Linked DNA regions of Cohaesibacter sp. ES.047. The main gene of each other region encodes a partner of the protein of the gene in region 2 in a complex. Links are inferred from orthologs where the notes say so. Each region holds a gene or a part of one and is shown on either strand. Other genes may lie near its edges. The genes, in order: accD and CPH65_RS05165.

The links.
Region 1: the proteins of CPH65_RS05165 (region 2) and accD are in contact, whole or in part, in a solved structure (PDB 8UXZ), measured with the Escherichia coli proteins. The link is inferred for Cohaesibacter sp. ES.047 from one-to-one orthologs.

Annotation. Positions count from the first base shown.
Region 1 is NZ_LT907844.1:2,143,095-2,153,718, reverse strand. What follows is about bases 1-2,954. They hold accD (acetyl-CoA carboxylase, carboxyltransferase subunit beta), read right to left. Parts: upstream 2,008-2,954; coding sequence 994-2,007; downstream 1-993. Other genes in these bases: trpA (tryptophan synthase subunit alpha), read right to left, coding at 2,382-2,954; CPH65_RS09835 (folylpolyglutamate synthase/dihydrofolate synthase family protein), read right to left, coding at 1-784. Outside these bases: more of trpA, read right to left, coding at 2,955-3,212; trpB (tryptophan synthase subunit beta), read right to left, coding at 3,231-4,460; CPH65_RS09815 (phosphoribosylanthranilate isomerase), read right to left, coding at 4,503-5,156; CPH65_RS09810 (ornithine cyclodeaminase family protein), read right to left, coding at 5,223-6,194; CPH65_RS09805 (LapA family protein), read right to left, coding at 6,446-6,841; CPH65_RS09800 (integration host factor subunit beta), read right to left, coding at 6,878-7,171; signal peptide peptidase SppA, read right to left, coding at 7,279-8,241; rpsA (30S ribosomal protein S1), read right to left, coding at 8,507-10,201; cmk ((d)CMP kinase), read right to left, coding at 10,535-10,624.
Region 2 is NZ_LT907844.1:1,156,188-1,169,230, forward strand. Bases 9,180-11,959 are described here. They hold CPH65_RS05165 (acetyl-CoA carboxylase carboxyltransferase subunit alpha), read right to left. Parts: upstream 11,157-11,959; coding sequence 10,203-11,156; downstream 9,180-10,202. Other genes in these bases: CPH65_RS05160 (murein L,D-transpeptidase family protein), read right to left, coding at 9,180-9,839; CPH65_RS05170 (site-specific tyrosine recombinase XerD), read right to left, coding at 11,350-11,959. Also shown: CPH65_RS05130 (GNAT family N-acetyltransferase), read left to right, coding at 323-1,375; CPH65_RS05135 (CAP domain-containing protein), read right to left, coding at 1,342-1,923; CPH65_RS05140 (DUF3772 domain-containing protein), read right to left, coding at 1,916-4,468; ppk2 (polyphosphate kinase 2), read left to right, coding at 4,684-5,526; CPH65_RS05150 (zinc ABC transporter substrate-binding protein), read right to left, coding at 5,664-6,767; CPH65_RS05155 (methyl-accepting chemotaxis protein), read left to right, coding at 7,090-8,532; more of CPH65_RS05160, read right to left, coding at 8,616-9,179; more of CPH65_RS05170, read right to left, coding at 11,960-12,333; CPH65_RS05175 (histidine kinase), read right to left, coding at 12,373-12,513; CPH65_RS05180 (shikimate kinase), read left to right, coding at 12,737-13,043. UniProt on the Escherichia coli protein: Component of the acetyl coenzyme A carboxylase (ACC) complex. First, biotin carboxylase catalyzes the carboxylation of biotin on its carrier protein (BCCP) and then the CO(2) group is transferred by the carboxyltransferase to acetyl-CoA to form malonyl-CoA.

The DNA.
Region 1 (10,624 bases), 990 kb from region 2 along the record:
CGATGGCGGTGCCGGCATTGTCCAGCTGGTGTCGTCCACCAAGGCGCGGCATGGGAAGATCCAGAAAGCGGCTCTCTGCCTGAAAAATGAAACGCCCATGTTCTTCGTAGGCCATCCAGTCCTGTCCGGCGATAGCCACCAGCCCCGTTCGGGCTCGTGTCGCCTCCCCTTCCAAGACTTCGCGCACATCATCGGACTGTGGGGCGATGATCGCCGGCACACCGGGCTTGAAAATGCCGGCCTTCTCGCGCGCGATGCCATCAAGCTCACTGCCCAGATATCCCTCGTGATCGTGGGCAATCGCCGTGATGACGCTTACTGCGGGAAAATCAATGACATTGGTGGCGTCAAGACGTCCACCAAGGCCGACCTCCAGAATGAGCAGATCCGCCGGGTTCTGGGCAAACAGCAAGAAGGCCGCCACCGTGGTGATTTCGAAAAAGGTGATGGGCGCGCCGCCATTGGCCCGCTCGCAAGTCAGGAGCGCCTCGACCAGACACGCATCCGAGACACATGTGCCACCAAGCCGGATGCGTTCACGGAAGTGGACAAGATGCGGTGAGGTGTAGACATGCACGCGCTTGCCATCGGCTTCGGCCATCGCCCTCAGGAACGCTGACGTCGAGCCCTTGCCGTTGGTGCCGGCGATATGAATGGTCGGCGGCAGATGGTGGTGTGGATTGCCAAGTTTTGCCAGCAATGCGGATACCCTGCCCAGACCAAGATCTATGCTCTTGGGGTGCAGGGCGATCATGCGATTGAGAATGGCCTCGGGCTGTTCCATGGCAGGTCTTCTTGTACTGGCGTCGGGGGATCACACGTGGGTCGCGCAGATGCCGGTTTGACGGTGGCCGGACGGACCCGGATTCAGTGGTTTTATTCGGCCCTCAATAGAGAACATCCCACGCTTGATCAAGCGCAGGATGCAGGTATTTCGGCTCTCATTGAGGCCGTGCAACGGGAGCGGTTTTGTTCGGCCCACTCCCGAGACAATCAATCGGCTTTCTTGTCTTCGTCCGGGGCCGGGGTTTCTTTCTTCTCATCAGCTTCTTTGGCGGTGTCCACAGCTTCGGCTGCCGTAGCTTCAGGCGCCTCTGCCTCGGGCAGGGTTTCGTCTGTTAGCAGCAGCACCTCGTCCTCATCCACAGGATCAGGTGTCGGCGTGTTGGTGAAGAAGCGGCACAAGCGCGCAATGACGGATTTGAGCTCATGGCGATGGACGACCATGTCCACCATGCCGTGTTCCTTGAGATATTCGGCGCGCTGGAAGCCTTCTGGCAGTTTTTCGCGGATGGTCTGTTCGATCACACGCTGTCCGGCAAAGCCAATGAGGGCGCCGGGCTCTGCCAGCTGAATGTCGCCAAGCATGGCATAAGAGGCTGTCACGCCGCCCGTGGTCGGATCGGTGAGAACCACGATATAGGGCAATCCGGCCTCGCGCAGGGACTGCACAGCCACAGTGACACGCGGCATCTGCATCAGGGAAAGAATGCCCTCCTGCATGCGCGCGCCACCTGACGCGGTGAACAGCACAAACGGCGTCTTGTCCGCGACCGCTTTCATCATGCCGGTAATCAGCGCTTCGCCTGCGGCCATGCCGAGCGATCCGGCCAGGAAGGTGAAGTCCTGAACCGCTGCCGTCATGTAAAGGCCTTCGACCTCGCCTTGCGCGACGACCACCGAATCCCGGCGTCCGGATTTGGCGCGCGCATCTTTCATGCGGTCGGAGTAGCGCTTTACGTCTCGGAACTTGAGCGGATCAACCGCCACTTCCGGCAGGTCCACAAGGGTGTAATCGTTCTTGTCGAAGAAATAGCTGAAGCGCTGGGTGGCATTGATGCGCATATGGAAGTCGGAATTGGGCACCACATACTGGTTATGCTCCAAATCCCTGTGGAACACCATTTCACCGGTAACCGGACATTTGATCCAGAGATTTTCCGGGGTATCTCGACGGTTCAGGATAGAGCGAATTTTCGGGCGAACGACAGTGTTAATCCAGTTCACGAACCAATTCCTTTTGTCCCAATGGCGGGATAGCGCCCTCGCTCTTTGCACAGGCCGATCGCTTTGCGATCAAGGCTGGCTCTTGGCGTGGACTGTGCCAACCCGCTCCATTGCGGGGCTCGGCACCACAAATTTCAAATCGACGTCATAGCAAGGGGCGGCCCTACAGGGGATATAATCTGCGGACGCCACTCTATGACGTTGCCAATCTTTATCATTCAAATATGTCTATGGCACGGGTAAATTTCAACGGAAGGCCGCTTTTTCCCAATGCACCTTTAATAAACTTAACCGGAGGCTGTCTCAACCTCCGGTCTATTTTTATGATCACGCCGGTTGAGCCCAGCCGGTCTTCGGCCCAATGAGCCATCCCATCAGGCGCGCGCCTTGCGGCATCCTTCGGCCAAACCGGACGTGATGTCCGTTACGGCGGAGACGGTGGTTGCCGTCGCCTTGCCATTGGCATCAAGGCTGTCCTTGATGGCATTGACCAACACGGAGCCAACCACGACCCCATCCGCGTTGCGGCCAACGGCCTCAGCCTGATCCGGTGACTTGACGCCAAAGCCCACAGCCACGGGCAGATCGGTGTGTCCTTTGATGCGGTCCACCGCGAGGGCGACCTTTTCAGAATCGAGTGCGCCCGAGCCGGTGATGCCGGTGACCGAGACATAATAGACAAAGCCGGACGTATTCTGGAGAACCTTCGGCAGTCGCTTGTCATCGGTGGTCGGGGTGGCAAGACGAATGAAGTTGAGCCCGCCTTTTCTGGCAGGCAGGCAGAGTTCGTCATCATGCTCAGGTGGCAGATCGACAACGATCAGGCCATCAGCACCGGCCGCCTTGGCATCGGCTACAAATTTTTCCGAGCCCCAGATATAGATGGGATTGTAATAGCCCATCAGGATGATCGGGGTGTCGTTGTCCCCTTGGCGGAAATCGCGCACCATCTGGAGCGTCTTTTCCATCGTCTGACCGCCGGCCATGGCGCGCTGGGTGGCGAGCTGGATGGGGACGCCCTCGGCCATGGGATCGGAGAAGGGCATTCCCAGTTCGATGACATCAACACCGGATTTGGGCATCGCCTTGAGGATCTCGAGCGAGGTGCCCAGATCCGGGTCGCCTGCGGTGATAAAGCCAACGAGCGCGGGACGGTTTTCAGCCTTGCAGGCAGCAAAGCGGGTATCGATACGTGTCTGTTCCATTGCTTTTCTTCCTGCTGCTTATTCCGAGACCGAACCCTGGCCGAGATATTTGCTGACGGTGTTCACGTCCTTGTCGCCGCGACCCGAAAGGTTGATCACGATGATCTGGTCTTTGTCCATCGTCGGGGCGCGCTTGACCACTTCGGCGATGGCATGGGACGATTCAAGCGCCGGAATGATGCCCTCGGTCCGGCACAAAAGCTGGAACGCATCGAGCGCCTCGGTGTCCGTGGCCGAGACATACTCGACACGGCCAGAATCGCGAAGGAAGGAATGCTCTGGCCCGATGCCGGGATAGTCGAGACCGGCAGAGATGGAGTGGCCTTCCTGAATCTGGCCATCCGCATCCTGAAGCAGGTAGGTCCGGTTGCCATGGAGCACACCCGGTTTGCCCGCATTGAGCGAGGCGCAATGAGCCTCAGTATCAAGCCCGTGTCCTGCCGCTTCGACACCGACGATCTGAACATCGGTATCCTCAAGGAAGGGATGGAAAAGACCGATGGCATTGGAGCCGCCACCCAGACAGGCGCACAGCATATCCGGCAAGCGGCCTTCGGCGGCCATCATCTGTTCCTTGACTTCCTGACCGATGATCGACTGGAAGTCGCGCACCAGCTGAGGATAGGGGTGCGGTCCGGCGGCGGTGCCGATGATATAATAGGTGTCCTCGACGTTGGTGACCCAGTCGCGCAAGGCTTCGTTCATAGCGTCCTTGAGGGTCCCTGCCCCGGCCGTGACCGGATTGACCTTGCCGCCGAGCAGTTCCATGCGGAAAACGTTCGGGGCCTGCCGTTCAACGTCGGTCGCGCCCATGTAGACCTCACAAGGAAAACCAAAGCGGGCGCAAACAGTCGCCGTTGCCACACCATGCTGACCGGCTCCGGTCTCGGCGATGATGCGGGTCTTGCCCATACGCTTGGCGAGCAGGATCTGGCCAAGGCAGTTGTTGATCTTGTGGCTGCCGGTGTGGTTCAGTTCCTCGCGCTTGAGATAGATCTTGGCGCCGCCAAGCTCGTCGGTCAGGCGCTCGGCAAAATAAAGCGGGCTCTGACGGCCGACATAGTTTTTGTGAAGGTCGGCGAGTTCCTCGTGAAAGGCTGGATCCGCCATCGCTTCGGTGTAGGCTTTCTCGAGATCGAGAATGAGCGGCATCAATGTCTCGGAGACAAACTGGCCGCCATAGATGCCAAAGAACCCTCGGGCATCAGGGCCCTGGCTCATGCTGTTGGGCAGAGTGGAGGTGGTCATGGAAAAGTCCTTGCTCATCGCTTGGTTCAAAGCGAGCAGGCTTTAGAAATCTTGCGCGGCCTGCTTTGCTCTTTGAACAAAATCAACAATCTTCTGCCGGTCCTTGATGCCCGGCGCGCTTTCAATGCCGCTTGAGACGTCGACCCCTTGCGGGCGGGTCAGGCGAATGGCTTCCGATACATTGTCCGGATCGAGCCCGCCTGCCAGAACGAAGGGTTTCTTGAGCTTGAGATTTTCAATCAAACGCCAGTCAAAGGCGATGCCATTGCCGCCGGGGAGGTCCGTTTTGGAATCCGTGGGCGGTTTGGCATCGAACAGGAAGATATCGCAAGCCTCTTCATATCGAGAGATGGCAGCAAGATCTTCCCTATCCCGGATGGTCAGCGCCTTCATGACCGGACGGCCATAGCGCTGTTTGATTTCACGGACACGTTCAGGGCTCTCGGAGCCGTGCAACTGCCAGATATCGGGATTGATCGACCGGTCGATGGCCTCAAGCTCATCGTCACTCGCATTGACAGTGAGGGCGACTATGGACGCTTTGCCGCGTACCGGACCCACCAGTTCCTTCGCTTTCCCATATCCTACATGCCTCGGGCTTTTTGGAAAAAAGACAAATCCAATCCAGTTGGCACCTGCTTGCAAGCCTGCCTCAATCGTACCGGGCGTCGATAGGCCGCAGATTTTTACATACATTGCCCGCAGGCTCCTTGCAATGACTTTGTCTTGTCTCGCTCCTGCCGGTGCGCTCAAACAGCTTGCTTAATCGGCAGAGACCTTCTCGTAAACATATTGCGCAGCGGATAGATCCTCAAGGGCCGTTCCCACGGACTTGAACAGGGTGATGTCCTCGTCACCCCAGCGCGCGCTGCACTTGTCCTGACACAGGCCGAACAGATCGCCGCGAATGTCATCAAGATCGAGCACGTTGGACGCGATCGGCTGGGTGATGTCTCCCCCCTCCTTGGTCGCGCCTGCAAGAGTGTCTACGTAAACGCGCGAGCGGCGGATCGCTTCATCGTCGGATTCGCGCATATCGGGCCGAAAAGCCCCAACGAGATCGAGATGGGTTCCCGGCGTCAGCCACTCCCCTTTGATGATCGGGGTTGGGGACATCGTAGCACAGGAGATGACGTCAGCCGCTTTGGCAGCAGCTTCCAGATCCTCGGTTACGCAAATATCAAGCCCCAGATCGGCAACCCGCTCGGACAAGGCCATTGCCTTTTCGGGATTGCGGCCCCAGATGGTGACCTTCTTGATCGGGCGAACGGCACAATGGGCGCGGATGAGATGGCTCGACAGGGCCCCCGTGCCAACCATCAGCAACGAGGCAGAATCGGGCCGCGCCAAAAAGTCTGCAGCAAGCGCAGACGCACAGGCCGTGCGCCAGACCGTCAGGGTCGGGCCATCGAGTATTGCCTTGACCTCACCATTCGCACCATCAAGCAGAAGGTAGGTTCCCAGAATGGATGGCTTGAGCGCGCGGGTCTCGTTATCGGGATAGACCGTCAGGATCTTGATGCCGAGATAGCCACCGCTGGATGTTCCAACCGCTTTTGCATCTTTCCATGCGGGCATCATGAGCAAGGTTGCATTGGCCTGATCAGGCAGATCAATCGTATGATGATGGCGGACCGGTGTGACGATCTGCGAGCGAAAGGCCTGTCGCAACGCACTGGTCAGGCTGACATAATCCATGGCTTCCCCGACATCTTTCGCAGACAATACCAGCATCGCAACGCTCTCCTGTTTTTATAGTCAATCGGACGGGCCCGTTCATCCCTGACACGATGACTGGCCGACTAAAGTGTTAGGGCATTTTGGGTGATTGAGCAAATCCCATTCGGATTTCGAAAACAACTTGGTGAACTTTCGATCAGAATCAGGCTTGGAAACAACAATGCCAGCCTGTTCGGCTGGCATTCGTTTGCTGTTGACCCAACGGTCGCTCCCACATTCCCCTTAAAGGCCGGGTCGCAGCGCCCTCAGGCGGCTGAATTTGCAATGTCCTTGCTGGAAGACGCCGGAGCGGACAGCTTGGGCGCATCGCCTTTGGTGTCGGTTACCAGTTTTTCCATACGCTTCTGCTGTCGATCCGCTTCATTGCGCCATTTCTGGGCTTCATAGCGCTTTTCACGGGCTGTGCGGCGGTGACGCCCCTGTTTGAGCCAAGCCATGAAGCCGCCAATCAGAACGCCGATCAGAAGGGCTCCGAAGATGACAAAGTAAAGGGGAATCGAGAAATCAAGCGCCGGCTGTTCGGGTGAAAACGGATCGAGCGCGAGCTTGACGTCGTGACGATTGGCGACGGCAAGCGAGACAACCACAATACCGACTGGCAGCAGAATCAACAGCTGAAGCAGGCGCTTGAGAATTTTCATAATCTTATCGAATCCTGGCTGGGCACGAAAAGGCGCTTATTCGGTATCTTCGCCATCATTCAGGCGTTCGCGCATTTCCTTGCCGGTCTTGAAGAAGGGCACATATTTTTCCGCCACGGGCACCTTCTCCCCAGTCCGGGGGTTGCGGCCGACCCTTGCCGGTCGATTCTTGACGGAAAATGCGCCAAAGCCTCGAAGCTCGACACGATCCCCACGCGCAAGCGCGTCGGAAATCTCGTCGAGAATAGCATTGACGATGTGTTCCACGTCCCGTTGGTAGAGATGTGGATTCTGTTCTGCGATATGCTGTACCAATTCGGACTTAATCATCGTCCGCTCCCCTTCATCATACTATTTTTCCGGAATCACGCCTTGGAACCGGTCTACTACGTATGCTGCTGGCCCTACTGTCTTCCGTCAACCGTAATGTGCTCTTATTATTTGGTTTTTTGAGCCTGCCAAACTGAGACCAGTCCGTCAAGTTTTCCGACCTGATTTCGTGTTTCAAACAGTTCGAGAATCGGTTCTGGCAGCCAATTTGCCACAATTCTGCTCGCCAGACCGAACGGAAGGTTATCCCTTAGTGGTGCAGGCTTCCATTCCACGAGCTCAAGATCGGCTGGCAGATCGTGCTCGCGCAGCAGCCAGTCCTTCGCCGCTTCGGGGCCACCCAACTCGTCCACGAGCTGCAAATCGACCGCCTGACCACCGGTCACGACGCGTCCGTCAGCCAGCTCCAGAGCGCGCGCCCGGTCAAACGGACGGTGCTTTGTCACCAGATCGACGAACCACTGATAGGAATCATCAATCATGTTGGCGATCATCGCCTCGGCTTCGTCGCTATGGGGCGAGAACGGATTGGGTTCGGCTTTGAGAGGTGCGCTCTTGATGGCGCGCATTTCAACGCCAACCTTTTTCATCAGCTCGGTGATGTCGGTATACTGAAAAATCACGCCAATGGAGCCTGTAATTGAAGACCGGCGCGCGAATATCCGTTCGGCGGGCAACGCAATCATATAGCCAGCAGAGGCCGCCAAGGCATCCATGCTGGTGACCATCGGTTTCTTCTTGCCCAGCTTGACGAGTGCGTCATACAGCGCTTCGCCGCCGGAGGTTGCTCCGCCTGGGCTGTTAATCGATACGACGACGCCTTTTACCTTGTCGGATTCGGCAAGCTCTTCAAGCAGCTTGATCTTGCGGGTTTCCCCCAAAATGACGCCATCGAAAGTCACCTTAGCGATGTGATCCTTGCTCTGCTTTTGCTCGGCGCCATCGAAGACGGCGAACAATCCAAAGCCGACGACGAGCGCAATCAGCGAAAGAATCGCAACAATCCGCCATGTCGAGAGCTTGCGCCGCATCTGTCTTCGCTCCACCAAATGATCCGCATCGAATACCATATTGCGTTCCCTTGAGGCTGAAAAGCCGATTGTGTCGTTCTACAAAGGCGTCGTTTCACTGCCTGCCGATTTATCGCCCGGACCCATGTCATTTGCAACGCCTATATCGACGCATATCGGAAAAGGGTTTGAAAAAACTTGACGTCTTCGTGAAACGCCAGATTTTCAACGCCCGTTTTGGGACAGGCTTCAGAAAAAAACCGCGGGGCATGTGCACCCGCGGTTTTTATATCTTTCTTCGGTCCGTAAAGGACGAAGGCTGCTCTTAGTCGTCGTCGCGGGCTTTGAGGGCTGCGCCAAGAATGTCGCCAAGGGATGCGCCAGCATCGGAAGATCCGAACTGTGCAATGGCTTCTTTCTCTTCTGCAACTTCCAGAGCCTTGATGGAGACGCCGAGCTTGCGGTTTTTCTTGTCGAACTGCGTGATACGCGCATCGATCTTTTCACCAACCTGGAAGCGGTCGGTGCGCTGATCAGCGCGGTCGCGGGCCAGATCACCACGGCGAATGAAGGCGGTCATGTCGCTGTCGACAACTTTGACTTCCAGACCGTTTTCTTTCACTTCGGTGATTTCGCAGGTCACGATAGCACCCCGTTTCAAGTCGCCGGATGCATCCTCGAACGGATCGCTTTCAAGCTGCTTGATACCAAGGGAAATGCGTTCTTTCTCGACATCAACATCAAGGATAACGGCTTTGACAACGTCGCCCTTGTTGAATTCTTCGAGAACCTGCTCGCCAGGACGGTTCCAGTCCAGGTCGGAAAGGTGAACCATGCCGTCGACTTCGCCTTCGAGGCCAATGAAGAGACCGAATTCGGTCTTGTTCTTGACTTCGCCTTCGACAACGGTGCCGGAAGGATGGGTTTCAGCGAAGACAGCCCACGGATTGTCGAGGGTCTGTTTCAGGCCGAGAGAAACGCGGCGTTTGACCGGATCGACTTCCAGGATCATCACTTCCACTTCCTGAGAGGTGGAGACGATTTTGCCCGGATGGACGTTTTTCTTGGTCCAGGACATTTCAGAAACGTGGATCAGGCCTTCGATGCCCGGCTCCAGCTCAAGGAATGCACCATAGTCGGTGATGTTGGTCACGCGGCCGGTGAACTTCTCGCCAACCGGATAACGCTGCTCGATTTCGGACCATGGGTCGACTTCCAGCTGTTTCATGCCCAGGGAAATGCGGTGCGTTTCCTGGTTTACACGAACGATCTGGACCTTGACGGTCTGGCCGATGGAGAGCACTTCGCTCGGATGGTTGATGCGGCGCCATGCAATGTCGGTGACATGGAGCAGGCCGTCGATGCCGCCCAGATCCACGAATGCGCCGTAATCGGTGATGTTCTTGACGACACCCTCGACGGTCTGACCTTCTTTGAGGTTTTGGACCAGCTCGGTGCGCAATTCTGCGCGGGTTTCTTCAAGAATGACACGACGGGAAACAACGATGTTGCCGCGGCGCTTGTCCATTTTGAGAATCTGGAAAGGCTGCGGGGTGTGCATCAGAGGGGTCACGTCGCGTACAGGGCGGATGTCAACCTGCGAGCGAGGCAGGAAGGCAACTGCGCCATCCAGATCGACGGTGAAGCCACCCTTGACCTGGTTGAAGATAACGCCATTGACTTTTTCTTCTGCTTCGAAGGCTTTTTCCAGCTTGCCCCAGCTTTCTTCGCGGCGAGCCTTGTCGCGGGACAGAACCGCTTCGCCCATCGCGTTCTCGATACGCTCGAGGTAAACTTCAACCTCGGAACCGATATCAATACCACCGTCTTTTGCCTGGGCTCCAAACTCCTTCAGAGCAACGCGGCCTTCGACTTTCAAGCCAACATCGATGACAGCCATGTCTTTTTCGATGCCGACAACGGTCCCTTTGATCACGGAGCCCTCATGGGGCTCATCTGCGCTGAAGGACTCGTCGAGAAGCGCGGCAAAATCTTCCATAGACGGATTAAGATCGCTCATAAAATCTCCTAAATAACCCTGCATGTCAGGGCTTCGTCACGCCAATTGGTTCGTGTTTCACAAAGCACTTTCCCGCCCGTGTTCCTCTTAAGAACAAGTCCATCCTTTGGTAAAAAGGAATGGTCCGGCGCGCATCCGGACGAAAAAGAGCCAAATTTTGTTAGCATCCCAACAAACCGCGACGACAGGCAACATTGGCATGAAGGACGCCCCGAAAGCCCGCCTGTCATACCGCCACCTTACGCAACGCACTGAAAGCATAAAGAAAAAGAGAAAAACCACCAGAATTGGACACGACAAAGAGGGCGCTCGATGCACCCTCGCCTTCCACTTCTAACGAGCCTTCACTGCCTCAACAATGCCAACAGCTTGCTGGAATGCGCTTTCTATATCCAATTTTGACGTGTCAAGCAAGTGGGCATC
Region 2 (13,043 bases):
ATTGACAGAAAAGAGCCAATTTTAATTACTTTTCGGCGTCAATGGCCGCTGGAGGCAAGTCTTGTGCGGCTTGACGGGGTGGCTCATGCTGCCCTGTTGGCGGGCTGATGTTAACCAACACCATAGCTAGTTGCTCGTTGATCCATAAAAACGCGTATATTGGTCCTCAAGGTCATCACGGTCTTTCAACCTCTTGGTGGCCATGATGTCGCAGTTGTGATGCTTCAAACGCGTGGATGCAATGCTCTTACGGTCGGACATATCTCTGACAGGCAGTGACCTGCAAAGCACAAGCATAGTGGATCAGTTCGATAATCCATTCATGCATGAAGCATTCGTGCGTGCGAGTGAAGGTCGGCTCCGTCCGGGGCCGCTCCATGCCATCAGTGAGCAGGGCTACGACTTTGCCTGGGACGTGAAACGCTTGCTTCCCTCTCTCGGGGCCAAGATTGCGACCTTTCTGGCGCACGGAACAGCACCTCTGGGGGCTGGTTTCTCATCCCACACCCTAGCCGCTGGCGACTGGACGCGAACGGAAGCGGCGTTTTGCAATGCTCTTGATCGCATGGCTGATGCCTCCGGCGCTGATGTCATCGTCTGGCCCTATTTCCCGCTGGAGGCGCAAGAGCGTGGCTGGCTTTCCAGTTGGCTCAGTGACCGGCTGGACCGGGATATTTCACGTCTGTTGCTATCGTCTCACGAGCATCAGCGGGCTTTTCTGGATGCCCAGATCAATCCGGACGAGCCTGACGGTGAATATGCGGGACTGTCGCTCAGCCGCAACAAGCGTAAGACGACAGGACGACAGTTGCGCCGGCTTTCCGAGCTTGGACAGGTGCACTTCCGCTCGACTCGCGGCGATCTTGATCTGACCGAAGCCATGGATGTGTTTCTGCGGACCGAAGCCTCTGGCTGGAAAGCCAAGAGCGGAACCGCTCTGGCGGTTGATCATGGATCGCGGACCTTTGTGGAGAGCTTCATGCCCGCCATGATCCGTGACGGCCTTGGTCAGATCGATCTGATGATGCTTGATGACAAGTGCATCGCCGGGCTGATATCGCTTCGTGCTGGTCGGGGTCTTTTTACCTGGAAAACCGGCATGGACGAGGTCTACAAGCGGTTCTCTCCGGGGGTGCATGTGTTGATGCATGTCAGTCAGGAAGCGCTGCGGGATGACACCATCGATTATGTCGACAGCCTAGCCGATGCCGGCCATCCGGTGGCCGAGCATATCTGGTCGGGTCGGCGCAGTTTTGGCCGGCTTTACGTGCCACTGAACAGCCACGGCATCGCGGCGGCTCAAAGCCTGCGTGCCTCTATCCTGCTGAAGGATAAAGCGCGTTACTGGGCGAAAAAGGTGTTGGGCCGAGGCTGATCGGTTGAGACCGCCTGAGATATGGGCGGCTCGTCGGGCTTGGCCAGGATAAGTGTCCAGAACACCTTGTATTTCACATTTTCCCGATAACTTGTCGCGATACCCATCTCGGTCACGCCCTTCTTGAGCATGTTGAGATTATGCCGCCGGGAATCCCGCCAGCCGGAAAAGGCTTCCGCAAGGCTCCAGTAGCCAGCGCCGATATTCTCGGTGGCCAGAACGGGATCATAGCCTGCGCGACCAAGACGTTTTATCAAAGTCTGGTTCTTGCTCAATGCATGATCGACGCGCCCGCTGCTGGCCATGGCGTCCGACTGTTCCTGTGCGGCCGCGGCCAGCCTTGGGCTCAGGGTCAGTGTGCCAAGACCATTGCGCTTGCGATAGGCGTTGACGAGTTCGAGCGCGGCCTGCGGATCAACCTTGGCGTTGTCCTTGTTGAGGCGCTCGTACATGGCCGGTGTCTGCAAATCCGGCCCGCTGGTGCAGGCGGTGAGCAGCGCACCGACAAGGCCAGCAAGCACGAGAGTTTTTGTCAGTGACTTAAGCATTTTGACCGGGTCCTTCATCCACGCCTTGTGATGCGCCGGGCAGGTCGACTTCGTCCTGTCGCGGGGCGGCTGGTTCGCGGGTTTCCTGCGCTTCATCGGGAGACAAGGCAAGTTGTTTGTCGAGGTTCGGTGAGGAGACCGAACGGATATGCACATCTCTCTGCGGGTAGGGAATCTCGATCCCTGCTTCCTTGAGAGCCTTGAAAATCTCAAAGCGCAATTCGCTTGATGTGACGAGGGATGTCAGCACATCGTGGACATAGCAGCGGACATCGAAATCGAGTGAGGAGTCGCCGAAGTTGAGGAAGTATACATCCGGTTCGGGGTAGCTGGCCACAAGAGGAGACTCGTTCGCCACGCGCTTGAGGATTTCCCGCACCTGTTCCGGGTCCGCGTCATAGGATACCCCGACCGGCACGACGATGCGCCCCATGGCCCCGTTGTGCATCCAGTTCATCACCCGGTTCGAGATCAGTTCGGAGTTGGGCAGGATGACCGTGGCCCGGTCGAAGGTCTCGATCTTGGTTGCGCGCACCGAGATCTTCTGAACAAAGCCCTGATGCTCGCCAACAACTACCCAGTCGCCGGTTTTGATCGGTCGCTCAACCAGAAGGATGAGGCCGGAGACGAAGTTGTTGACGATGCTCTGCAAGCCAAAACCGATACCAACCGAGAGCGCACCAGCGACAAGGGCGATATTGGAGAGATCCAGTCCCATATAGGAAAAGGCCAGCATGGCAGCGACAATGAAGCCGATATAGCCGACGCTTGTCTGTATCGAGTTCTTGAGGCCCGTATCGAGATTGGTCGCGGGCAGCAGGCTGCGCTCCATCCAGCGCTGGACGCTGCGGACCAGCACAAGTGCGATGAAAAAGACCGCCAGAGCGCCCAGAATCGCGATCGGTGAAATGGTCAGATCCCCGATCTCGACGCTGAAAATCGCCCGTCGCATGGACGACAGGAAGTCTGTCGACTGAACCCCCCACGGGGCAAAGATCAAGAGGGCGGCAGCGATGTAAAGAAGGATCCGCAGCAAGCCATTGAGAAGTACGCCGATCTGATTGACGGCCCGCAGGGGAATGCCGATGGAATGGGCGCCCTTGCGGACCCGCGGGTTGCTGACGTCGAGCCCTTCGGCAAAGAAGTTGTCCAGCAAGGCGGTGAAGACGCCCAATAGCGCCAGAATGACAAAGATGCGCAGCATCTGCTCGGCCAGGAACGTGCCAAGGGAAACATAGCCCAGAATGATGGACAGGATGATGCTAACACTGGCCAACCAGACAAGCGGTTTGAACACCGAGATGAAGCCGGGCAGGAAATTCGAGGCGGATACATCGGCACTGACACTCGGTGTCGAGGTCATGCCGTCTTCCTGATCGTCGTCATCCTGCTCGAGATCGCCAAGGGTAATGCGCATTGCAAGCCAGATAAGGACAGCAACGAGCACTGCCGAAACGCCCGAGATAAGGATCGTCGTTTCGATGGGCGTGAAGAGAAGCTGCTGTGTTTCCCGGAAGGTTAGGTCAATACCTGTTATGATCAGCAACACAATGGCCACACCGAAAAGCTTGTGCGCGCTGCTGGTGGTCAGGTTCAACAGACGATATTGGGGTTTGGTGGGCGCGGTGAGCACGCGCACGAGACCATACCCAAGTGAAATGCTGAGAATGACGTAGCCGAGTTTGTTGATGAATTCATTGACGCGCGGTGGAACCAGTTCGGCGTTCTTCAGGATCAGCAAGACCGCAAACAGGATGAGAAAGGGAACAAAGGTGTAGACAAAGATCGACCATGCCGCATGCAGGCTGCGCTGCAGTGCGTTCGGGGTTTCCAGACGCGCCAGACGGCTAACACCGTTGAACAAAAGGTTGCGCAACGGCCCCGCAATGAGAAAGGCGATGAGCAGGATCATGCCGACAATCTGCCAGATCTGTCCGGCCGCCTTGGAGGACAGGAACGAGGCCCAATCCGAGACCAGGAAGCTCATTGCATTGCCGGTCACCTGAAGGCCCGTCAGCCCGTCGAGCCAGAGGTTCGGATTGAGAAGGGAACTGCTGCGGTTGAACAATTGCTCGGTGAACCGCTGCTGTCTGGCCAGCGTGATCTTGTTGAGCATCTGGGTTGCCCGCACCGAATTGGCCGTCAAAAGTTTAACTTCGGCATCAAGGGCGGCAACCTGATCCTCGAGGTCACTTCGTCTTTCTTTCAGGGTCGCGGATTCGGGGTTGGCGGTATCGCCCTCTTCGGTCTCTTCTGGTTTGAGTGCCTCGAGGCGAGCCCGATCTTCCGTCAGGGTCGGCTGCAACTCGTCCTTCTTGTTGCTTGCTTCCTCTACCACTTGCTGAAGTTCTTCGCGCAGGCCTGTAAAGTCGTTTTCGACCAGACTGTCCCGGTTGAGGGCTGCTTCGATGCGGTCAAGGCGGGTCGTCAGGCTTTCGGCCAGTGATGTGTCGGCCTGCTGCGCCTGTGCGAGGGGCGAAAGCGCAAGCATGAGCAAGAGCAACAAGGCGGTGGCCAAGGCGCGCAGAAAGGGAACCTGAATCACGAAAGCATTCCTCTGATCGTGGTGTCTTTGGTTGCGAGAGTAAAAGGTCTACTGGAATTCGGTCGGCAACACAATTGCGCCTATAGGCGCTCTTGGGTGGTGGGATAATGTGATGATTGTGTGACAGATTGGTCTGTGCGGGCTGGTTTCCAGTGTTTGTTGACGTTAGGGTTTGGAGGATCCAACACCTCGGTCGAGAGAAAGAGACACAGTTCATGTCCAAGCGATTTGACATTAATGATCCAGTCTTTCCCAAAGAGCTGAAAGACTTCGTCATGGAAAGCGGTGGCTATCCGTATGAGAAGAAGCTCAAGCGCAAGAAATACGAGAAAGAACTAGAAACTCTGCAGATCGAACTGGTGAAGGTCCAGCAATGGGTTCAGGACACCGGGCAGAGAATTATCTGCGTATTTGAAGGCCGTGATGCAGCCGGCAAGGGTGGCACGATCAAGCGCTTCACCCAATATACCAACTCGCGGTTTGTTCGGGTCGTGGCCCTGTCCAAGCCCAGCGATGTCGAGGAGGGCCAGTGGTACTTCCAGCGCTACATCGAGCAATTCCCCACCAGTGGTGAAATCGTTCTGTTCGATCGATCCTGGTATAACCGTGCCGGTGTCGAGCCGGTGATGGGCTTTTGCACCCATGAGCAGACTGCCAAGTTCTTGCAGGACGTGCCGGGCTTTGAACAGACGATCATCGATAGCGGCACCAAATTGTTTAAATTCTGGCTGAATGTCGGGCAAGAGATGCAGCTCAAGCGGTTCCATGATCGGCGGCACAGTCCTCTCAAGCACTGGAAGCTTTCTCCCATGGATCTCGAAGCGCTCGACAAATGGGACGATTATACCCGGGCGCGGGACCGGATGCTCAAGCAGTCTCATACGGATGTGGCACCGTGGGTCATCGTGCGGTCGAATGACAAGCGTCGGGCGCGGCTCAACGTGCTGCGCCATTTCCTCACCAGTCTCGATTATGCCGGCAAGGATGCCTCGGCTATCAATGACCCGGACCAGAACATCCTGAGCCTTGGGCCTGACTTTCTGCACGAGAGCGAATAGGGCCTACTATAAAAAGAAGCGGGCAGTGACCTGCCCGCTTCATCCTTGCAAATGCCATCATAAGCTTGTGTCGATCACGTCTTGACCGGGATTGTTTCGACGTGCTGGAGCTGCGGATAGCAGCTGCCCCTGATCGCTCATTGCTCTTTGAGGCATCCACTCAGCTGGTTGACGTTGTATTCGATGAGCTTGGGGTACAGATCCGGTCCGGGCTGCAAATTTGCCCCGATGGGATCAAGTGTGCTCACTTTTGCGCCCGTGCCTTCGGTGAGGACATTCAGGATTTTCGGCGAGAATTGTGGTTCGGCAAACAGGCAGATCGCTTTAGCCGTTTTCAGCTTCTCGCGGATTTCGCGAATGCGGGCCGCTCCCGGATTGACGCCCGGATGCAGTGTGATGGATCCGGTTGCATGCATGTCAAAGCGATTTTCAAAATACTGATAGGCGTCATGGAAGACGAAATAGGGTTTGTCCGACAGACCCTTCAGTTTTGCGCTGTCCTTTTCGACGATGGCATTCATTTTTTTGACAAACGCGGTCTCATTGGCAAGGTATCTGTCCTTGTGCTCCGGATCGATCTCTGAGAGCTCGCCAGCAATGGCATGGGCCATCTTGATGGCGTTTGCCGGGTCAAGCCAGATGTGGGGGTCGTCATGGTGGCCCTCATGGTCATGACCTTCGTGCTCATGTTCATGCGCTGTTTCGTGGTCATGATCTTCGTCTTCATGTTCGTGCGCGGCATCGTGATCATGGTCTTCGTGTTCATGTTCATGCGCGGCGTCATGGTCATGATCTTCGTGTTCATGCTCGTGCGCTGCTTCGTGATCATGGTCTCCATGGTCATGGTCATGATCGTGCTTTTCCCAGTTGCCACCTTCGCGTACCGGCAAGAACGAGATTCCGTCTGCTTCGGACAAGGTCAGGACGTTGGCACCTTTCGGGAGCGTATCGATCGGCTTGTCAAGAAAGGCTTCAAGATTGGGGCCGACCCAAACGATCACATCCGCTTGCTGCAGGCTCGTGACCTGAGAGGGGCGCAGCTGGGTGTTGTGGGGGGAGCCGGAAGGTTCAACCAGCAGTTCCGGCTTGGCGACACCCTGCAGAATAGCAGCGGTGATGGAATGAACAGGGGCAATCGATGCCACTACCTTGGGAGCAGCTACGGCCGGGAGAGCAAGGCACACTGTACTGACGGCACAGGTGCCGATGAATGTCTTGAGGCTGTGACGGATGTTTTTCATGATACTGATTGTCAGTCCTTCAAGTGAATTGTTATGTTATAACGTAACGTTTAACGTCCTTTTCTGTGCGGGTCAACCGTGTCATTCGAGATGTCCTGACTTTTCGTTGACGTCGCGGCACCAGTCTAATGACGCGACCTATAGCAAACCCGAACCAGAATAATCGGCAAATTTTACTAAACCTCAAGTTTTTTGATCTTTATTAACTTGAGGGTTGCAGATTTATTCAGAACAAGCACAAAAATAGGCAGCATGAACGACTGGAGGGATTATGTTCGCATTTTCCAAGACTGCAAAAAACTCAAACACGCAGACGGATGTTATGGAAACAGATCTCGTTGAACATGTGGAGCAAGATTTAGACGGTGTTGAGGTGGCCAAACCAAAGATCGACGAAAAAAGCATTGTGCAAACGATCTTCGACCTGAACGGTCTTGGTCAAACCATGGCGGATGTTGCGGGGCAGATCGAGCAGATCAACAATGAAACTGCGGACTGTTTCCAGTCTTTATCCCAGTTGGTCAGCATATCCGGTGATGTACAGTCCTCGAATGAGCGTATTCTTGACGCGGCCACGCAGTCGTTGGAAATTGCCGATCAAACATCGAACGATGTCGTCGAGGGGCGTCAGTTGATTGACGATACCCTGAGCAAGGTGTCTGATCTGATGCAGGCCGTGTCTGGCATCAGCAGCCAGTTGCACGGGCTGCAGACCGCCTTTTCCTCGGTGCGTGATGTGGCGGGAGCGATCGATGCGATCGCTCGCCAGACCAACCTGTTGGCGCTCAATGCCACCATCGAAGCGGCCCGTGCCGGCGAAGCAGGCAAGGGCTTTGCCGTTGTGGCCGCCGAAGTGAAGGATCTGGCGGCTCAAACCAGCAAGGCCACTGAGACGATTGGAGCAACCCTGTCCGAGCTGGATCAGGAAGCCGAAGCACTCATTTCTTTGAGTGGCGAGGCGACCAGCTCCATGACGGATGTGGAATCCAGCACAGCGCAGGTTCATGGCATGATTCAGGGGCTGGATGCTGCGTTCCAGTCGATCAGGAACGCGTCCGAATCCATCAAGACACAAGTCAGCGACACCACGCAGTCTATCGGAACTCTGGTTGAGGATGTCGAACTGGTGCACAGGGCTTTTGACAGCACGCACAGCGGATTGAATGATGCCAGTAAGCGGATGGTCGAGGCTGTTGCCGTGGCAGATCGGATGGTGGCGGTTTCCTCGATGAGCGGGGTGCAGACTGAAAACACCTTCTGCATCGAAGCGATCCAGAGCCTGTCCAAGGACATTGGCAAGGCCTTTGAAGAGGAAGTGCGGGCTGGCCGGATTAGCGAAAAGGACCTGTTCGACAGTAGCTATACGCCGATCCCGAACACCAATCCGGAACAGGTCACGGCGCCGTTTACCGCAATGACTGATCGTGTCATGCCGGGGTTTCAGGAACCCATCGTTGCCGAACATGACTCGGTTGTTTTCGTTGCAGCGGTGGACAAGAATGGCTATCTGCCAACCCACAACAAGGTCTTTTCCAAGCCTCAGAGCGATGATCCCGTCTGGAATGCTGCCAACTGTCGCAACCGGCGCATCTTTGATGATCGGGTGGGGCTGGCGGCTGGCCGCAGCACGGAGCCGTTTCTTCTTCAGACCTACCGGCGGGACATGGGCGGCGGAGCCTATGTGTTGATGAAGGACATTTCTGCGCCCATCTACGTCAATGGCCGCCACTGGGGTGGTTTGCGCATGGGCTTCCGTCCTGCCTGAAGCGATTGTTAGCCTCGGCATTTCTCCAAGCAACGGTCGCGTCCCGACAAAGGTTCGGGGCGCGTTTGGCGTTCAAAACGCCTTCACGGTTTGGTTTCGGGAAGCACTGGAAGTGCTTGGCCATCACCATTGCCATCGCCATTGCCATCACCTGTGGCCTCGGTGCTGGCTGCTTGTTCATCAAACGGGTTTGTCAGGGTCTTCGTCAGCTTCGTGAAGAAATTGCCCTTCTGGCTGGCCGGAGTGGCCTTGGGTGTATTGTCTGGCTGGATTGGGCCTGGCTGGATTGGGTCTGGCTCAGTTGGGGCTGGGGCACCCTTGATCAGGCCAGCGATGAAGCCATCCGGATTCTTGCCCTCGGCGATGCGCTGCTTGCGTTCGAGCAGGTCCATCTGGGCGTCGACCATCTCGGTTGCCGTTTCTGTCTGTTTTTCCTGCCGCTTTTCTTCAAGCTTGGCCACGGCGACACGAAAGCGCTCATTCTCTTTGGCGCGCAGCTTTTTCAAGGAGGCTAGCAGGCTCGGCTCCAGCGTATAGTCCGGGCAAGGCCCGGTCGCATTGAAGTGTGTCGCACCTTGTGGGTCGAAGACATAGGTTCTGTTGCAGACCTCGACCTTTGGGGGCTTCTTGGTGATCTGGAAATGATCGTACCCGTTCTTGATATTCTGCCAGAAGCCGAAATGCTCGCTGTTGCGCACGCGCGCCATATTCTCAGGTGTCATGCGGAACGGGAAGGCATCGACCTGAAAGGCGCGTTGCCCACCGTCGAAGGCTTCGCGGCCAAGGGCATAGATCTCTGCGATTGGCGCGTCTTCCATGGCGTAGCAGCCCCGTGACGAACAGGAACCGTGTACCATGAGGTGCGCGCCGGTGCGGCCATAAGATCGGTCGAACTTGTTGGGGTAGCCCAGGTTGAACGACAGATAGTAGCTGGATTTCGGGTTCATCTGGCCGGGCCTGATGGTGTAGAAACCTTCGGGAGCCTGACGGTCGCCTTCTTCCTTCTTTGGGCCGATTTTTCCCGAATAGGCGCATATGGGATATGTCTTCAGCAGTGCATAGGTGCCGTCATCGGTCTGCTTCCAGGCTTCCAGAACCGATTCTTCCTTGAAAATGCGAACATAGAGCGGAGCCGCAGCGCTGGAATCAATCTTTCTGATCTGAGACTTGATCTTGGGCGACAGAGGCTGAAGATGCTTGCCGTCTTCCATCAGTTCGGGGTTGCACCCCGCAAGCGCGATTGAGGCGAGAGCAGCAATGGCCAGAATGCGTAGTCTGTTCATATGCTTGATCGGGTCTTTCTGCACGTGAGCGCTTCCTTGTCAGGCTGGGACGGTATGACTGGCCGTGTCCATCTGCTTATTCGGTTCCGGGCCGTGCTCGCGATACCCTTGCATCGGGCGGCCTCAGGGTGTGCGTCATCGTCGGTTCGACGAAGTGTATAAACAGTAACCGGGAGTGGTTGATAGCCGGTTACCGAAACGGGATCCGTCCTTCTGCATACTAGTGGAAATTCATGCGGCGAGAATAGGGCCTATGTCGTTTCTCACCGAGATGTGTCTGGAAAACCGGGGATCATCGTCGCTACAAATGAAAACGGCCTCGCCTTCAGTTTGAGGCGTGGCCGTTGGTCATGGATCTTAAGCTGTCTTTGGCGCAGGGGCTCCGCGCTAGAGCTTGGAGCCGATGGCGAGGAATTTTTCGCGGCGTAGCTGGCGGATTTCTGCGGCTGTCTTGCCGTCAAATTCCTCAAGGCAATCGGCGATCATATTGCCGGTGCGCTCGATAATTTTGGCCGGTGCGCGATGGGCGCCGCCAACCGGTTCGGAGATGATGCGATCAATGATGCCCAGATCCATCAGATCCTGTGCCGTGATCTTCATGTTGGTGGCAGCTTCCTGCGCCTTGGTGGAATCGCGCCACAGGATTGAGGCGGCGCCTTCCGGAGAGATCACGCTGTAGATGGAATGCTCGAGCATAATGACCCGGTTTGCCGTGGCAATGGCGATGGCGCCGCCCGAGCCCCCTTCGCCGATTATGATCGAGACGTTCGGTGTGCCCATGGCAAGACATGCATCGGTTGACCGTGCAATGGCTTCGGCCTGTCCGCGCTCTTCGGCTCCGATGCCGGGGTAGGCCCCTGCCGTGTCGACAAAGGTGATCAGCGGCATGTTGAACCGTTCTGCCAGTTCCATGATGCGCACGGCCTTACGATAGCCTTCAGGACGGGCCATGCCGAAATTGTGCTTGAGGCGGCTGTCCGTATCATTGCCCTTTTCCTGTCCGATAACGGCGACAGGGCGTCCGCGAAAGCGTCCGAAACCAGCCTGAATGGCCTCGTCTTCGGCAAATTTGCGATCTCCGGCAAGGGGCGTGAATTCGTCGATCAGGCCCTTGATATAGTCGATGAAGTGGGGGCGATCCGGATGGCGGGCAATCTGGGTTTTGTGCCATGGGGTCAGATCGGAATAGATCTCCTTCATGGCGGTGTCTGCCTTGGTCTGCAGGCGCGTGATTTCTTCGCCCACATCGACGGCTTCGCCATTGTCCTGCATCGCGAGCAATTCCTGAACTTTGCCCTCGAGGTCTGCTACAGGTTTTTCGAATTCGAGATAGCTATGCATTCGACGTCTGATCCAGTTTCGTTACCTAAAAGATATGCCCATTAATCGGCGGCACGTTGAACCCTTGCGGTCCCGGTGTCAAGCGACAGCTCACGAGGCGATCCCTGATTTCCGGTTATTCCAAATCAAAGTTAAACCCGCGCTCGATGCCGCAACCGGGCCATTTCCCATCCATTTTTGAACCCTTTAGCACTCATTCCTTTTTGCCCATGAGCTTGGGGTGGTTCGCTGCGGACTTGTCCGACAAAGGGTGATGCTGCTCCACCAACTCCATCAGCTTTTCATCCATTATATGGGTATAGATCTGGGTGGTTGAAATATCGCTGTGGCCAAGAAGTTTCTGAACAGCGCGCAGGTTGGCTCCATTTTGCAGCAGGTGACTGGCAAAGGCATGGCGCAAGACGTGGGGGGAAACCGAGGCGGCCTTGAGCCCCACATCATCCGCAAGGGACTTCAATTCACGTGCGAAGGCCTGACGCGTGTAGTGTCCCGTATCGCCAGAGGACGGGAAAAGCCATTGCCTTGCGGTTGGCGTGCCTGCGCCGCCGGTATCAGTAAGCAATCTTCGATAATCGCGCATGGCCTCTTTTGCCCGGTCTGACAGCGGAACCAGACGTTCTTTGCTGCCCTTGCCAACGACGGCCAGAAACTGACCATCCTGATGCGCAGCAGACGCGGGAAGGGAGACCAGTTCGGACACCCGCAGGCCGGTGGCATAGAGCAACTCGAGCAACACATAAAGACGCATGGCCCGGATCTGCCGTTTGGGTGTCGGGCCTTCGAGCGACGCATTGAACCGGGCCGCTTCGATCAGCCGGTCCACTTCCTGAACCGTGAGAATCTTTGGCAGCGGTCGGTTGCGTTTGGGGGCCTTGAGCGGGGTTGAGGGATCATCAGATCGAAAGCCGTCGCGATAGAGAAAGCCAAACAGCTGGCGGATGGCGGACAGTTTGCGCGCGACCGTCGATGCCGCCAGATCCCGCTCGGCCAGATCGGCAAGATAGCCGCGCAGGGCATCCGTGTCGCAGGTCTCGAAGCGCATCTTCTTGCCCGACAGGGTGCCGTCCAGATCGTCCAGATCCTTCTGGTAGGCGTCGAGCGTATTGGGTGACGCGCCCTTTTCGGCGCTCATGGCGTCCAGAAACAGATTGATGGCCTGACGGTTGCTTATCGGCACAGGTTGCTCACTCGATGCGCCTCGCGGCTGATGGCAAGGCTATTTGAGATTTTTGGCTGGAATGCGGATCACCATTTCTCGTGGCGACGGCTCGACGAAATTGGCAAGTGCGAAGATGCCGCCAGCGACCAGACCGGACAGAACAAGTAAGAGTACGATTGCTTTGATCAGACTGGGCATGAACGCTTCCTGATGTGGCTTGATTTCGTCTAAATTCGTCATGAGCCTAGCATCAATGAAAACAGATTGTCATTTTTTTGCCCATGATTTTCCAGTTCTATTCTGCTCTTTGGGCGGAATTGGGGAAGGGATGTCTCCTTTTTCGCCGATGATGCAACAGTTGCTTGACAGTCTGGCTGTTTCAAGCTCAAACGATGGCGGACGAGCTGTGAGACGGAATGGAATGGCGAATAGCAAACACAATCCTGGTACGCGTGAGCAGACCTTGCTCTCAGCCCTTGGCGGGCGACCGATCGTTTTGATCGGTTTGATGGGAGCAGGCAAGACGACGATCGGGCGGCGGTTGGCGGCCCGTCTGTCGATTCCCTTTCGCGATGCGGATCACGAAATCGAAGCTGCCGCCAACATGTCAATTGCCGAAATCTTCGAACAACATGGCGAGGCGCATTTTCGCGACGGTGAGAAGAAGGTGATCGCCCGATTGATGGACGATGGGGATCAGGTGCTTGCCACCGGTGGCGGCGCGTGGA